DNA from 2 places in the Craurococcus roseus genome. Region 1 is predicted to be linked to the other one. Evidence: riboswitches for the same ligand, from Rfam matches in the RefSeq annotation. Region 1 holds a riboswitch; the other holds the start of a gene.
The links. A riboswitch is a leader RNA that binds a small molecule or an ion and turns the genes downstream of it on or off. The one in region 1 is predicted to bind cobalamin.

Region 2: another riboswitch for cobalamin. It lies ahead of metE (5-methyltetrahydropteroyltriglutamate--homocysteine S-methyltransferase); the one in region 1 lies ahead of ABD067_RS22870 (TonB-dependent receptor plug domain-containing protein).

What each region holds. Positions count from the first base shown of each region.
Region 1 is NZ_BAAAFZ010000084.1:1,511-8,910, forward strand. Features, by position in the region: gene ABD067_RS22860 (lipid kinase) at 1-408, shown strand, start outside; gene ABD067_RS22865 (YnfA family protein) at 380-706, opposite strand; gene ABD067_RS22870 (TonB-dependent receptor plug domain-containing protein) at 735-2,678, opposite strand; cobalamin riboswitch at 2,846-3,086, opposite strand; gene ABD067_RS22875 (exopolysaccharide biosynthesis protein) at 3,094-3,750, opposite strand; gene ABD067_RS22880 (enoyl-CoA hydratase) at 3,931-4,725, opposite strand; gene ABD067_RS22885 (CaiB/BaiF CoA transferase family protein) at 4,734-5,957, opposite strand; gene ABD067_RS22890 (CBS domain-containing protein) at 6,635-7,057, opposite strand; gene ABD067_RS22895 (endonuclease III domain-containing protein) at 7,117-7,400, opposite strand, start outside.
Region 2 is NZ_BAAAFZ010000005.1:1,453-8,852, forward strand. Features, by position in the region: gene ABD067_RS01130 (ribonucleoside-diphosphate reductase subunit alpha) at 27-1,895, opposite strand; gene metE (5-methyltetrahydropteroyltriglutamate--homocysteine S-methyltransferase) at 2,454-4,766, opposite strand; cobalamin riboswitch at 4,849-5,079, opposite strand; gene ABD067_RS01140 (TRAP transporter substrate-binding protein) at 5,105-6,211, opposite strand; gene ABD067_RS01145 (MOSC domain-containing protein) at 6,381-6,866, shown strand; gene ABD067_RS01150 (PDR/VanB family oxidoreductase) at 6,863-7,400, shown strand, end outside.

The DNA of each region.
Region 1 (7,400 bases):
ATGCGGCCCTTCTCGGCGGCGATCCGCTGCGGCGACACGGTGGTCCGCAGCCGCACCGTCCACGTCGCGGTGGGCAACGGCCGGCACTACGGCGGCGGCATGACGGTGGGCGAGCGCTCGGAGATCGACGACGGCAGGCTCGACGTGTTCAGCCTGGAGGTCGGGGGCGTCTGGAGCCTGCTCCGCCTGCTGCCGTCGCTCCGCCGCGGCGACCACGGGCGCTGGCACGAGGTGCTGACCGTCGAAGGGTCGGAGGTCGAGATCCGCACCCGCCGCCGCCGCTCCGTCAACACGGACGGCGAGATCACCACCCGCACGCCCGTCGTGTTCCGCGTCCTGCACCGCGCCGTGCGGGTCCATGTGCCCGAGTCCGAGGCCGTCAGCGAGACGACGCCCCCGCCAGGATGACGCCGGCGCCGAGCAGGCAGAGCGCCGCGCCCGCGAGGTCGGTCGCGGCCGGCGCCTGGCCCTCCACGGCCCAGAGCCAGAACAGCGACGCCGCGATGTACACGCCGCCATAGGCTGCGAAGGCGCGCCCGGCCGCGTCCGCTTCCGCCAAGGTCAGCAGGGCCGCGAACAGCGCGAGGCTCGCCAGGCCCGCCAGCAGCCACCACGCCGGGGCGCCGTTCCGCGCCCAGGCCCAGAAGGCGAAGCAGCCGGCGATCTCGGCCAGGGCGGCGCCGGCGAAGGCGAGCGCGGAGGTCATCCCGCGCCCGCCCGTAGCACCGGCCGGGTCACAAGGCGAAGCGCGTGCCCACCAGCACGCTCCGGCCGGGTGTGGCGAAGCCGTTCGCCGGCTCGAAGCGGCTGTTGCCGAGATTCCGCGCTTCCAGGAACAGCGCCGCTTGGTCGAAGGCCTGCCACGTCGCGGTCAGGTTCACCACCGTCCCCGGCGGGTTGCTGCGCTGGTAAGGGAAGGGCACGCCCTGGTCGTTGTAGCTGGCGAAGGCGCCTTCCGGGCTGCGGCCGGTGAAGAGCACGGTCGGCGCGATCACCACCTTGGACGCCGGCCGCACCCGCGCCGTGACGCTGACCACGTGCTCCGGCCGGCGGGGCAAGCGTCGGCCAGTTTCGGCGTCGAAGGCGCCGGTGACGGTCCAGGCCGTCGTCGCCTCGAACCACGCGGCTGGGCGGAGCGTCAGTCCCAGCTCGACGCCCTGGATCCGCGCCCGGTCCACGTTCTCCAGCGTGTCGAAGCCGGCGTTGAAGTTGATCAGGTCGCGGATGCGGCTGCGGAAGTAGGTGGCGGAAGTGGTGGCGAAGGCCGGCCGCCCGAAGGCGGGGAGGTCGGTTTCGACGCCCGCCTCCCAGCCGATGGAGCGCTCCGGCCGCAGGTCCGGGTTGCCGCGGAAGAAGTCGCCGATGATCCCGAAGCGCTGGAACAGCGACGGCGCGGCGAAGCCGGTGCCGCCCGAGGCGCGCAGCCGCGAACGCAACTCCGGCAACGCCAACGCCGCGCCCAACCGCCAGGTGGTCTCGTCCGTGAAGCCGGTGGTGGCGTCGTGGCGCAGCCCGGCCGTGAGGTCGAGCCGCTCCCCCAGCCGGTATTGCAGGGTGGCGTATCCGGCGGTGGTGCGCTGCGTCGCGTCCACAGTGGTGCGGAAGAAGGGCGAGCCGCTGGCGCTCCGCGCTTCCTCGAAGGCGTGGGTGACGCCGAACCCGAGCGCGCCGTCCGTCAAAACGCCCACGGCCGGCAAGCGCACCGTGTTGCCCCAGTCGAGCGTGGTGCGCGTGCCGCGGTACAGGTCGTCGGCCGTGGAAGCGCTGAGCGAGTCGGGCAGGTTGACGTAGCGCCGCCGGTCCTCCGTCGCCGCGAGGCGCAGGCCCGTGGTCCATGCCCCGCCGAACAGCCGCGTTTCGCCGCGCACCTGCCCGTACCAGCGCCGGTCCTCCCCGGAGTAGTTCGGGTCGTCGCGCGGCACGTCGTCCAGGCCGAGGTTGTTCTGCCGCCAGCGCAGCAAGCCCTCGATGCGCGTGCCCTCCGCCGGCGTCCACCCGAGGCGCGCGGTGGTGAACACGCCGCGGAAGCCGTCGCGCTCGCCGGTGTCCGGCAGGCGCTGCGCGATGGCGTTGAAGCCCCTGGTCGAGAAGGACTGGGCGGACAGCAGGTAGTCGAAAGCGCCCACCGTGCCCGTCGCGCCTGCGCCCGCGCGCAGGGTGCGCTGCGTGCCGCCGGCCAGCTCGCCGTAGGGCGCGAAGGCGCGGCCGGGCGGCGCCCGGCGGGTGACGAGGTTGACCACGCCGCCCAGCGCCGCCGAGCCGTACAGCGCGGAAGCCGGGCCGCGCAGCACCTCGATGCGCTCCACGTCGAACAGCAGCTCGTTGCCGAAGTTGAAAGCGGCGTTCGGCTCCGAGGGGTCGGTCAGCGGCACCCCGTCCAGCAGCACGAGGACGTGCCGGCTGTTGGTGCCGCGCAGGAAGGTGCTGGCCTGTTGCCCCGGGCCGCCGAGTTGGGCGACGCGCAGGCCGGGAACGGCGGTCAGCGCCTCGGTGAGCGTTTGGTAGCCGCGCTCCTCGATCTCGCGGCGGGTCAGAACCGTGATGGAGGCCGGGACCCGCTCTTGCGGGGTCGGGACGCGAGTGCCGGTGACGATGGTGTCAGGGACGGCTTCCTGCGCGGGGGCGGCGGACGGCAAGGCGGAAAGGCCGCACAAAAGGGCGGCGGACAGGCGGCGCATCGGGAACTCCGTGCGGGGGTGACGACACGCCCCGCGCCGGAGAATCGCCCGGCGCGGGACAAGCGGGCGTCGTCCTCGCATGCGGCGCCGCGGCCGTTCTCCAGGATGGTCCCTGGAGCGGCCGCGCCGATGGGTCCGTTGCGCCGGTTCACCCCGCCCGGCACGCGCGAGACGTCTCTGCGCCGGCCGGTCTCCTGGCTCGCGGATCGAACGCCCGGGGCCCCGCCTTCTCGCGCCGAAACTGCCGGGGCAGGGGCGGCGCAATGGCGCGTGGGGCCGGGCTCTCCGCTTACAGTTGCGGGGGCAGCCGCGGACTGGCCTCGGCGCCGGCCGCAGTCGCGGCCGCCGCTCCGGTTTCGCGCGTTCCCGTTTCAGCCCTTGCGGGCCACCGGCGCATGGAGGGCGTGTAGCAGGCTCAGAACACCCAGCCCAGGGCCTTCACGCCGATCCAGCCGATCGCCGCCAGGATGAACGTGGCGAAGGCGCAGCCCGCGACGGTCACGGCCATGCCGATGCCCACCGTCCGGCTGTCGTGCTCCACCAGGCCGAGCGCCATGATGATGTTGCCGAAGGCCGGCGGGCCGTTGGTGCCCGGCCCCGGCAGGATCAGCATCAGCGCGACATAGGCCGTCAGCCACCCGAAGAGGCGTTCGCCGATGGGGGACAGGAAGAAGCCGGGGCGCGGCTTCACGTACTGCTCGACCTGCCGAAGCCATTTGGAGGAGGCGCCGGACAGGCGCAGAAGGTCCGAGCGCCGGATGGCGCGGCGGGCGATGAAGGCCGGCAGCTTCGGCACCCGCCGGCCCAAGCCCATCTGCACGCCGAGGATCAGCATCGGGAGGCCGAACACCGACGCCATCAAGGGCAGCAGGGACGGGAGGCAGAGCAGCAGGATCAGGAGGCCGAAAGCGCGGTCGCCGAAGGCTTCCGCCATCTCCCCCAGGGTGATCTCCTCGCCGGGGCAGCGGAGCGCGACCTCGGCGACGATGCGCGAAATCGGCGGGCCGGCGTCGTGGTGGTGGCCGCCCCCGCGCGTCGCCGCGCCCAGCGCAGCCTCCAGATTACCGTCCATTCCCGCCCATCGAACCCTTCATCCCAGTGCCGGCGCACTGGCGCCCGGCGAAGCCCTCCGCCGCCGCGTCTCTTTGCGGACCCGGTACGGCACGGCGATCCTAAGCGATTTCCGCCGCCGGTACAGTGGATTTCCCCGAGGATGCCGTCCCGGAGGGGGGCCAGCACCATATGGGTGACATCAAGCGCCGTTGAACACGGGCCGGCGCTTTTCCATGAAGGCGCGACGGCCTTCGCGGTAGTCGGCGCTGTTGAAGCAGGCCGCCATGGCGTCGCGCAAGGTCGCCATGTCGCGGTCCTCCCGGTCCCGCAGCACGGCCTTCACCGTCAGCTTGTTGGTGGAGAGCGAGAGCGGCGCGTTGGCCGCCATGGTGGCCGCGAGCTTGGCCACGGCGCCCTCCAGCTCCGCCGCCGGCACCACCCGGTTCACCAAGCCGATGCGCTCCGCCTCGGCGGCGGGAAAGCGGTCGCCGGTCATGAGGATCATGTGGGCGTGCGCCGGCCCCACGAGGTCCACCAGCGCCCGCACCATGTCGAAGCCGTAGGCGATGCCGAGCTTGGCCGCCGGGATGCCGAACTGGCTGTCGTCGGAGGCGACGCGGATGTCGGCCGACATGGCGATGCCGAGGCCGCCCCCCATGCAGAAGCCGCGGATCTGGGCGACCACGGGCTTGCGGAAGGCGGCGAGCTTGGCGCGGCCGGCGCTGGTCAGCCGGTCGTACTCCCGCTGCGCGTCGGCGTCGGCCCGGTTCTTCTCGAACTGGCTGATGTCGGCACCGGAGACGAAGGCCTTGTCGCCCGCTCCCTGGAGCACGACGCAGCGCACCGCCCCGTCCTCGGCGAAGCGGTCGAGCGCCTCGCCCATGCCGGCCCACATGTCCACCGACATGGCGTTGCGCTTCTCGGGCTGGTTGAACACCACCCGGCCGACCCCGTCCTCGACGCCGGCCAGGATCTTGCCCCCGGCGAGTTCCATCGGTGCCGTCATTCCCCGCCCAGCGCCCCCTTGGCCTTCAAACCCTCGATTTCCGCGGCCGAAAGCCCGGCTTCGGCCAGTATCTCCTCGCCGTGCTCGCCCAGGTCCGGAACGTCGCGGTAGACGCCGGTTTCCAACCCCTCGACGTTCAATGGGCTGGCGACCACACGCGTGTCCCCGCGCCGGCGGTGCCGGATCGGCATGGCCATTTCCAGGTGCCGTACCTGCGGATCGGCGAAGACCTCGGCGATGTCGTTCACCGGGCCGCAGGGGATGCCGGCTTCCTCCAGGGTGGCGATCCACCACTCGGACGGCTTGGTGCGCGTCACTTCCGAAATGGCGGCGTTGACCCGGGCGCGGTCCTTGGAGCGGCCGGCCGCAGTCTGCCACTCCGGCACCCGCATCCAGTCTTCGCGCCCGGCGGCGCGGCAGAACGCCTCCCACAGCTTGGGCGAGGAGGCGGCGATGTTGATCGGCTTGTCCGCGGTCGGGAACACGCCCATGGGGATGTTCACCGGGTGGTCGTTCCCGGCCTGCCCGGCGACCTCGCCGTCCATCAGGTAGCGGCTGGCCTGGAAGTCCAGCATGAACACCTGGGATTCCAGCAGCGAGGTGTGGACGTAGCCGCCGCGCCCCGTCCGCTCCCGGTCGTAGAGCTTCATCATCACGCCGAGCGCCAGCAGGTTGCCCGCCGTCAGGTCGTCGATCGGTATGCCGACGCGCATCGGCCCGCGGCCCGGCTCGCCGGTGATGCTCATCAACCCGCCCATGCCCTGCGCGATCTGGTCCACCCCGCCGCGCTTGGCGTAGGGTCCGGTCTGCCCGAAGCCGGAGATGGAGGCGTAGACCAGCCGCGGGTTGAGGTCCTTCAGATCCTCGTAGGCGATCTTCAGCCGGTGCTTGACCTGCACCCGCATGTTCTCGACCAGCACGTCGGCGGTCGCGGCGAGCTTCAGGAAGGCCGCGTGCCCGTCCGGGTGCTTGAGGTCGAGCGCGATCGAACGCTTGTTGCGGTGCAGGTTGACGCTGTCGAAGCCGTCGCGCGGGCCGCCCAGCCCGTCCGTGGAGCGCGGCGGCTCCACCCGGATGATGTCGGCGCCCCAGTCCGCCAAGTGCCGCACGCAGGTCGGCCCGGCGCGGGCGAGCGTCAGGTCCAGCACGCGCAGGCCGGCTAGGGGCAAACTGGTCGTCTCGGCGCTGCTGGGCTTCGCGTCCGCGGCGCTGTCGGGCATCGGCGTCCTCCGTTTCCGGGCGAGACTAAGGCGGGGCGCCGCGGCCCCGCTAGGGGCGACAGGGATTCGAGGGCCGTGTCCCGCCACAGCCGCCGCCCTCCCGCCGCTCGCTGGCCGCGCGTTTCCGAGGCGTCCCGTCCGGCGGGGCGTAGGTCTTTCGGTGCTGCGCCCCCGGCGGCGCACCTTCGATGGGCGGGCCGGCGGGGCGTTTGGCGGCCCGACCGGCGCCGATCCGTAGGCGGCCACGCTGTTCCCGTCCGCGCCGCTGGCCTTGAGCGGCGTCCTCGCCCCACCCTGCGCCGCTGGGAAGCCGACCTGCGGCGCGGCCACCGTTCGCCCCAAACCCCACGGCGAGTCGCTGGAGCCTGCGACGGCCCCGCCACCCGCTGGGGACGGCGGCGGGCGCCGGTGGGAAAGACCGAACTCCTGCCACCAACGCCCGAGCCGCCCCCTCCAACCGGGCAAGGCGCCGCCGAGTGGCGAGCAAGAACCGACCGTCACGACCCGGCGCGGGCGATCGTGCGGTGTACGGCGGTCGCGGCGGGGAAGGCTCCCAGGCCGGTGTCGGGCGCACGGCCCGGCGCGGGTACGGACGCCACCGAAGGCGCGGCCGGGGCGGGTCGTGATGGCCGGTTCGAAGCGGTGCGGCGCGGTGCGGCTCGCGGCGGAGCCGCTCCTCAAAGCCGTTCCCAAAGCTCTGTTTCGTCGTCCAGCCGCGCCTGTTCCAACCCGCGGAAATCGCCGCGCGAGACGACGCCGATCACCCGCGCCCCTTCCACCACCGGCAGGTGCCTCGCGCCGCAATCCTGCATAAGCCGGAGCGCCTCGATCGCCTTGGCCCGCGGCCCGACAGTTTCGGGCTTCGGGGTCATCGCTTCAGCGAGCGTCGTCCGCGCCGGGTCGCGGTTCTCGGCCAGCATGCGCCAGACGGCGTCGCGGCCGGTGAAGATGCCGAGCAGCGCGCCCTCCGGGTCCGTCACCAGCACGGCGCCGACCCGCCGGTCGCGCATCGTCCGCGCCGCTTCGAGCACGGTGGCCCCCGGCGGCAGCGTCACCGGCTCGCGCCGGACCATGATCTCCAGCATGGGGCGGTTGGTCATCGCTTCGGTCCTCCCGGCCGCCGAGGCTGGCACGGGGGGCGCGGCGCTTCATTGATCTGTCACAAACCCGGCTCGGGCGGCGGCGCCGGCGGTGCCGCGTCCCTGGCCGCGCCGTTCCGCCGCGCCTGCCCCTCCGGGCAGAGGTCGAGCAGCACGCAGCGCCCGCAGGCCGGCGCGCGGAAGATGCAGCAGCGCTGGCCGTGCAGCATGAACACCTCGTGGTGGTCGTAGACCTGCTGCGCCGTCCAGTCGGCCGGCAACAACGCCTCCAGCACCGCGTGCGACGGCCCTACCGCGAGCGAGCGCGGGATCAGCCCGATCCGCTGCGCCACACGGTGGTGGT
Region 2 (7,400 bases), on a different contig from region 1:
GCCGCCCCGGCGTCAGCCGGCCCGCCTCATTGGCAAGCCAAGCATTCCTCGTAATTCGTCGCGTTCGCCGTCGCCTGCGCCGCCGCGGCCACCAGCGGCAACGGCGCCGGCACGTCGTCCTTGTGCAGCGTCATCACGTCGCTCTGCCCGACCACCTTCTGGCTCACCGCGTCCGCGCGCTGGATGGACAGCGAGCGGCAGTAGTAGAGCGACTTCACGCCGCGCTTCCACGCCATCACGTGGATCTGGTGCAGGTCGCGCTTGTGCACGTTGGCCGGCAGGAACAGGTTCAGCGACTGGCTCTGGCAGATGTAGGGCGCGCGGTCGGCCGCGTGCTCCACCACCCAGCGCTGGTCCAGCTCGAAGGCGGTCTTGAAGGTGGCGCGCTCCTGGTCGGTCAGGAAGTCGAGGTGCTGCACGCTGCCCTTGTTGACGGTGATCGTCGTCCAGGTGTCCTCGTCGTCCCGCCCGTGCTTGGCGAGCACGCGCTTCAGGTACGGGTTGCGGACGATGTAGGAGCCCGACAGCGTCTTGTGGTTGTAGACGTTGGCCGCGATCGGCTCGATGCCCGGCGAGGCGCCGCCGCAGATGATGGAGATCGACGCCGTCGGCGCGATGGCGATCTTGTTCGAAAAGCGCTCGGGGAAGCCGTACTCGGCCGCGTCCGGGCACGGCCCCCGCTCCTCCGCGAGCTGCCGGCTCGCCGCGTCCGCCTGGGCGCGGATGTGGCGGAACATCTTCTTGTTCCACACCTTGGCGACCACGCTTTCGAAGGGGACGTTCAGCGCCTGCAAGAAGGAGTGGAAGCCCATCACGCCGAGGCCCACGCTCCGCTCGCGCATGGCGCTGTACTTGGCCTTGGCCATGCTGTCGGGCGCGGTGTCGATGAACTCCTGGAGCACGTTGTCCAGGAAGCGCATCACGTCCGGGATGAAGCGCGGCTCGTCCTTCCACTCGAACCAGGTTTCTAGGTTGAGGGAGGACAGGCAGCACACCGCCGTCCGCTCCCGCCCGTGCTGGTCGGTGCCGGTGGGCAGGGTGATCTCGGAGCAGAGATTGGAGGTCTTCACCTCCAGGCCGGCCAGTTTCTGGTGCTCCGGCCGCGCGCGGTTCACGTGGTCGGAGAATACGAGGTAGGGCTCGCCCGTCTCGATCCGCGCCGTGAGGATGCGTATCCAGAGGTGGCGGGCCGAGACCTTTCGGACGACGGCGCCGTCCTTGGGGCTGGTCAGCGGCCACTCCTCGTCGGCCTCCACCGCGCGCATGAAGGCGTCGGGGATGAGCAGGCCGTGGTGCAGGTTGAGCGCCTTGCGGTTCGGGTCGCCGCCGGTGGGGCGGCGGATCTCGATGAACTCCTCCACCTCCGGGTGGCTCACCGGCAGGTAGCAGGCCGCCGAACCGCGCCGCAGCGAGCCCTGCGAGATCGCCAGCGTCAGGCTGTCCATCACCCGGATGAAGGGCACCACGCCGGAGGTCTTGCCGTTGCGCCCGACCTTCTCGCCGATGCCCCGCAGGTTGCCCCAGTAGGAGCCGATGCCGCCGCCCTTGGCGGCCAGCCACACGTTTTCGTTCCAGAGGCCGACGATGCCTTCCAGGCTGTCGGACGCCTCGTTCAGGAAGCAGGAGATCGGCAGGCCGCGCGTGGTGCCGCCGTTGGACAGCACCGGCGTCGCCGGCATGAACCAGAGGCGCGAGATGTAATCGTAGATGCGCTGGGAATGCGCCGCGTCGTCACCGAAGGCGCTCGCCACCCGGGCGAACAGGTCCTGGTAACTCTCGTCCGGCAGGAGGTAACGGTCGTCCAGCGTGGCCTTGCCGAAATCGGTAAGCAGCGCGTCGCGAGACCGCTCCACCTGGACTTGGCCGTGCCCCTGCAATTGGACGGCGTCGAACACCGTGGCTTCCCCCTCAAATCCCCGGACCGGAGCATGCATGTTTGACGCTTCCTACACAATATATCGGCCTGATCGCCCCATACTAACACCATATGAGGTGGGTGGTTGCAGATTTTCGGCCGTCACGTCCCGCCTATCAATGCGGCCTTTGTTCTATATACGTTCACACTTGACCGCCGCTCCCGCAAGCGAAAACAGCGGCTTCAGGGCCGTTGTTGGCAACCTGCGACAGGCATCCGACGAGCAAAAAGCGGAACCACGGCGCAAGCATCCCCAGGTTCCACACTTATCCACAGTATCCACAGGGTCCGTCGCCCGCCTTCTGTGGCGCCGGAGGCACTCGGCCCCGTGAAGGGCCGACCCCAGCGATGGGCTGGGACGCGCCCGCGGCGGCGCCCCTACCAAGAAGGCGCATAGCAAGCCTTGAGCAATCGCAAAAGTGGAAATGCGGCTAGCGGCGCCAGCGGGTGGGGCACCGAATCGCGGAGGGGGCCGTCCCTGCGGACCGCCCTAAGGAGCCGCCCGGCGGGCGGCCCCTCCTTCAGCTAGGCCGTAGGGTCAGCGCAGCTCCGCCCGCAGCCGCCGCGCGGCCTCCACCAGATTCGCCACCGCCGGCTTCACCTCGGCCCAGCCGCGGGTCTTCAGCCCGCAGTCGGGGTTGAGCCACAGCCGGTCGGCCGGCAGCCGCTCCATCGCGCGCCGCAGCAGCGCGGCCATTTCCTCCGCGCCCGGCACGCGCGGGCTGTGGATGTCCCACACGCCCGGCCCGATCCCGTTCGGGTAGGAAAAGGCGGCGAAGGCTTCCAGCAGCTCCATCCGGCTGCGCGCGGTTTCGATGGAGATCACGTCGGCGTCCATGGCCGCGACCGCGTCCATGATGTCGTTGAACTCGCTGTAGCACATGTGGGTGTGGATCTGCGTTTCGTCCCGCACCCCGGCCGAGGCGAGGCGGAAGCACGCCACCGCCCAGCGCAGGTACTCCGGGCGGTCGCCCTCCCGCAGCGGCAAGCCCTCGCGGAAGGCCGGCTCGTCGATCTGCACGACGGGGATGCCGGCCGCTTCCAGGTCCAGCACCTCGTCGCGGATGGAGAGCGCGATCTGCCGGCACACCGCCTCGCGCGGCAGGTCGTCGCGCACGAAGGACCATTGCAGCATGGTCACCGGCCCGGTGAGCATTCCCTTCATCGGGCGCTTGGTGAGCGATTGCGCGAAGGCGCTCCACCGCACCGTCATCGGCGCCGGCCGCGACACGTCGCGCCAGATGATGGGCGGCGCCACGCAGCGGCTGCCGTAGGATTGCACCCAGCCGTGCTTGGTGAAGGCGTAGCCGTCCAACCGCTCGCCGAAGTACTTGACCATGTCGTTGCGTTCGAACTCGCCGTGGACCGGCACGTCCACGCCGACCTCGTCCTGCCAGCGCACCGCCTCCGCGGTCAGCCGCTCGATGCCCGCCTCGTATTCGGCCGAGGCGATCTCGCCCCGCGCGGCGCGGGCGCGCAATGAGCGCACCTCGGCCGTTTGCGGGAAGGAGCCTATGGTGGTGACCGGCAGGGGCGGCAGGCGCAAACGCTCGCGCTGCTTGGCCGCGCGCCCCGCGTAAGGGCTGCGCCGCCGCTCCATCTCAGGCGTGAGCGCGGCGAGGCGCTCCGCCACGTCCGGGTTCCGCGCCACCGCGTCGGCCCGGTGTTCGGCGACGGCCCTGTCGCTCGCCTCCAGCGCCGGCGCGACGGCCGCCTCGCCCTCGTCCAGGGCGCGGGCCAGCGCCGCCACCTCCGCCAGCTTCTCCTCCGCGAAGGCGAGGCGCCGGCGCAGCGCGGGATCGAGCGCCGTTTCCATCCGCAGGCTGTGCGGCACGTGCAGCAAGGAGCACGACGGCGCCACCATCAGCCGCCGCGACCCGTCCGCGCGCCGCCGCGCCGCGCCCTGCAACCGCTCGAGCACGCCGTGCAGGTCAGTGCGCCACACGTTGCGCCCGTCCACCACGCCGAGGGATAGCCATTGCTCCGCCCGCGCGAGGCCCAACGCGCCGTCGAGTTGCGCCGGGTCGCGCACCAGGTCGAGATGCACGCCCGAGACCGGCAAGGAAAAGGCGAGCGGCAGGTTCTCGCGCAAGCCCCCGAAGTAGGTGGCGAGCAGCAGGTCCAGCCCGGGCGCCGCGTCGGCCAGCGCGCGGAAGGCGGCGGCGTAGGCGTCGCCCGCGCCCGCCGGCAGATCCGTGGCGAGGCAGGGCTCGTCCACCTGCACCCAGGCCGCGCCCGCCTCCGCCATGCCGCGCAGCGCGTCCGCGTAGGCGGGCAGCAGCGCCGGCAGCAGGTCGAGCGGCTTGGTCCCGTCCTCGCCCTTGGACAGCAGCAGGAACGACACCGGCCCGAGCAGCACCGGCCGCGTGCGGCACCCGCTCGCCAGCCCTTCCCGCACCGCCTCGGCCCAGCGGTTGCGCGCCAGGCGGAAGCGCGTCGCGGCGGACAGGCGCGGCACCAGATAGTGGTAGTTGGTGTCGAACCACTTGGTCATCTCCAGCGCCGTCGCGGTGCCGCCGGAGCAGCCGCAGCCCCCGCCGCGACCGCCGCGCGCGAGCAGGAACAGCGTGGACAGGGAGACCGGCCCCTCGCCGTCCCAGCCGTAGCCCGGCGGCACGGCGCCAAACGCGCAAGCGGTTTCCAGCACGTGGTCGTAGAGGGCGAAGTCGCCCGAGGGCAGGTGCCCGATGCCCGCGCCCTGCTGCACGGCGCGGCCGTTGGCGCGCAACGCGGCGGCGCCGCGGAGCAGTTCGTCTTCGGAGCTTTTGCCGGCCCAAAAGGCTTCGAGCGCGGTCTTGAGTTCCCGGCGCGGCCCGATGCGCGGGTAGCCGAGGTTGGCGGCGATGGTCATCGCATACAGTCTCCGCCACCGGTGCGCCCAGCCCGGCGGAAGGGATGGCGGCGCCGCCCGCGGCCCGCCCTCGGCGGAGCACGGAAGGTCGCCGGCGCCGGCAGGTCTCCTGGCTCGCGGGTCGCCGCCGCCGGCCCGCCTTCCCGCGCGGGCGTCTCCGCCGCGCAGTGGCCCGCCCCGTTCGTCACGAGGCGGATGGGCCGGCGGCTCTCCGCCGACAGTTGCTGGGGCAGCCGCCGACTTGCGAGGCGAGCCCCGCGCACGGCGTTCCCTTTTCACCCGCCCGCGCGGGACCAACGCGACATAAGCATATCTTTATGCCTCGCCGACAGCAAGCCTCAGCGCGCCGCGACGGAGGCCCGACGCAACCGCAGCATCATGGTGTCGAACGCGTAGTCCAACACTTGGTGGTAGCCGTAGTGGCGGTCGCGGAACGCCGTCTGGCTCTCCAGCAACTCCTTGAAGCGCGGATTCGCCGCCGCCTGCTCAGCCAGCACCTCCTGCGTCGCCCGGTAGAGCGCTTCCAGCACGTCGTTCGGGAACTGCCGGAGTTGCACTCCTTGCGCCACCAGCCCGTACAGCGCCTCCACGTTCTTCCAGTCGTACTGCGCCAACATCCAGGTGGCCGCGGCGGTGCAAGCGCCCTCCAGCGCGGCGCGGTAGGCGCGCGGCAGTTCGCTCCACTTCTGGAGGTTCACCAGGCTGTGGAACACCGCCCCGCCCTCGCCCCAGCCGGGGTAGTAGTAGTTCCGCGCCACCTTGTTGAAGCCGAGCTTCGCGTCGTCGTAGGGCCCGATGTACTCGACGCCGTCGATCGTGCCCCGCTCCAGCGCCGGGTAGATGTCGCCCGGCGCGATCTGCTGCGGCACCACGCCGAGCTTCGCCATCACGTTGCCCGCCAGCCCCGCGACGCGGAACTTCAGCCCGCGAAGGTCCTCGACGCCCTTGATCTCCTTCCGCAGCCACCCGCCCATCTGGTTGCCGGTGTTGCCGCAGGGAAGGGCGTGGATGCCGAAGCCGCGGTAGACGCCGTTCAGCATCTCGTTGCCGCCGCCGTGGAAGAACCAGGCGTGCTGCTGGCGCACGTTCAGCATGAAGGGCACGGTGGTCGAGAAGGCGAGCGCGCTGTCCTTGCCGGTGAAGAACAGCCCGCCGGTGTGCGCCATCTCCACGCTGCCGGCCGAGACCGCGTCCATCGCCTGCAAGGCCGGCACGATTTCGCCCGCCGGGAAGGGCTGGATGCGGAACCGCCCGTCCGTCATCTCGGACACCAGCCGGCACACGTACTCGCTGGTGCCGTAGGTGATGTCGAGCGTGCGCGGGAAGGAGCTGGTCAGGCGCCAGCGGACCTCTGGCTGCGTTTGGGCGACGGCGGGCGCGGCGAGCGCGGCCGGCCCCGCGGCGAGCCCGGCGGCGGTGGCGAGGATGGTGCGGCGACGCTGCATCTCGTGCCTCCTCTCGGCGGCGGGCCCTGGCCCGGCGCTTGCAACAGCCCGCGTTGCAAGCCGGGTGCCACGCCGGCCGCCGCCGCCGGTGCCCTTGCGGGACGGGCGGCAGGGTGGCATCTAGCTGTCCAATGGGCAACGCGTTGCCCAAACCGGGAGCAACGGGCGCATGGCTGTCACCCCCACCTGGCTCGGCGTCGTCACCCACCTCCACGTCGCGCCGCGCGCCTTCCTGCCCATGCGCGGCATGGAGGAAATCGAACTGGTCGAAGGCCGCGGCATCGTCGGCGACCGCTACATGATCGGCACGGAGCAGGGCTTCTACTCCGACAAGCCGGAGGAAGGCCGCCAGGTCACGCTCTTCGAGGAGGAGGCGCTGGAGTGCATCCGGCGCGACCACAACATCACCATGCTGCCGGAAGAGCACCGCCGGAACGTCACCACCCGCGGCGTGCCGCTGAACCACCTCGTCGGGCGCCGCTTCCACCTGGGCGAATGCCTGCTGGAAGCGACCCGCCTCTCCTTCCCCTGCAAGCACATCGAGGAGATCCTGGAGAAGCCGGTCTTCGAACCCATGATCCACCGCTCCGGCCTCAACTGCCGCATCCTCAAGGGCGGCACGGTGCGCGTGGGCGACGCCGTCCGGCCCGTTTGAAGCACGTCCAGACCGTCGTGCGCGAAGCGGCGCCCGCCGGGCCGGGCGTCCGCCGCCTCGTGCTGGCGGACCCGGACGGCTGGCCGCTGCCCAAGGCCAAGCCCGGCGCGCACATAGACCTATACCTGCCCGGCGGCCTCGTCCGCGCCTACTCGCTCTGCGGCGACCCGGCGCAAGCGGATCGCTACGTGGTGGCCGTGAAGCGCGAGACGGCCGGCCGCGGCGGCTCCGCCTTCGTCCACGACGCGCTGGCCGTGGGCGACGCGCTGGGTGTCTCCCTCCCCCGCTGCACTCTCCCGCTCGCCCCTGACGCCGCGGAGCACGTCTTCGTCGCCGGCGGGATCGGCGTCACGCCCTTCCTGCCGATGGCGCTCGCCGCGGAGCGCGCCGGCACGCCCTGGCGCTTGCACCTCCTGCACCGGGACGCGCCGCCCCTACCCGACGCGCTGGCGCCGCTGGTGGAAACGGGCCGCGCCGTCCTGCACGACACCGCGCGTGCGCCACGTCCCGCGCTCGCCTCGCTGCTCGGCCCTG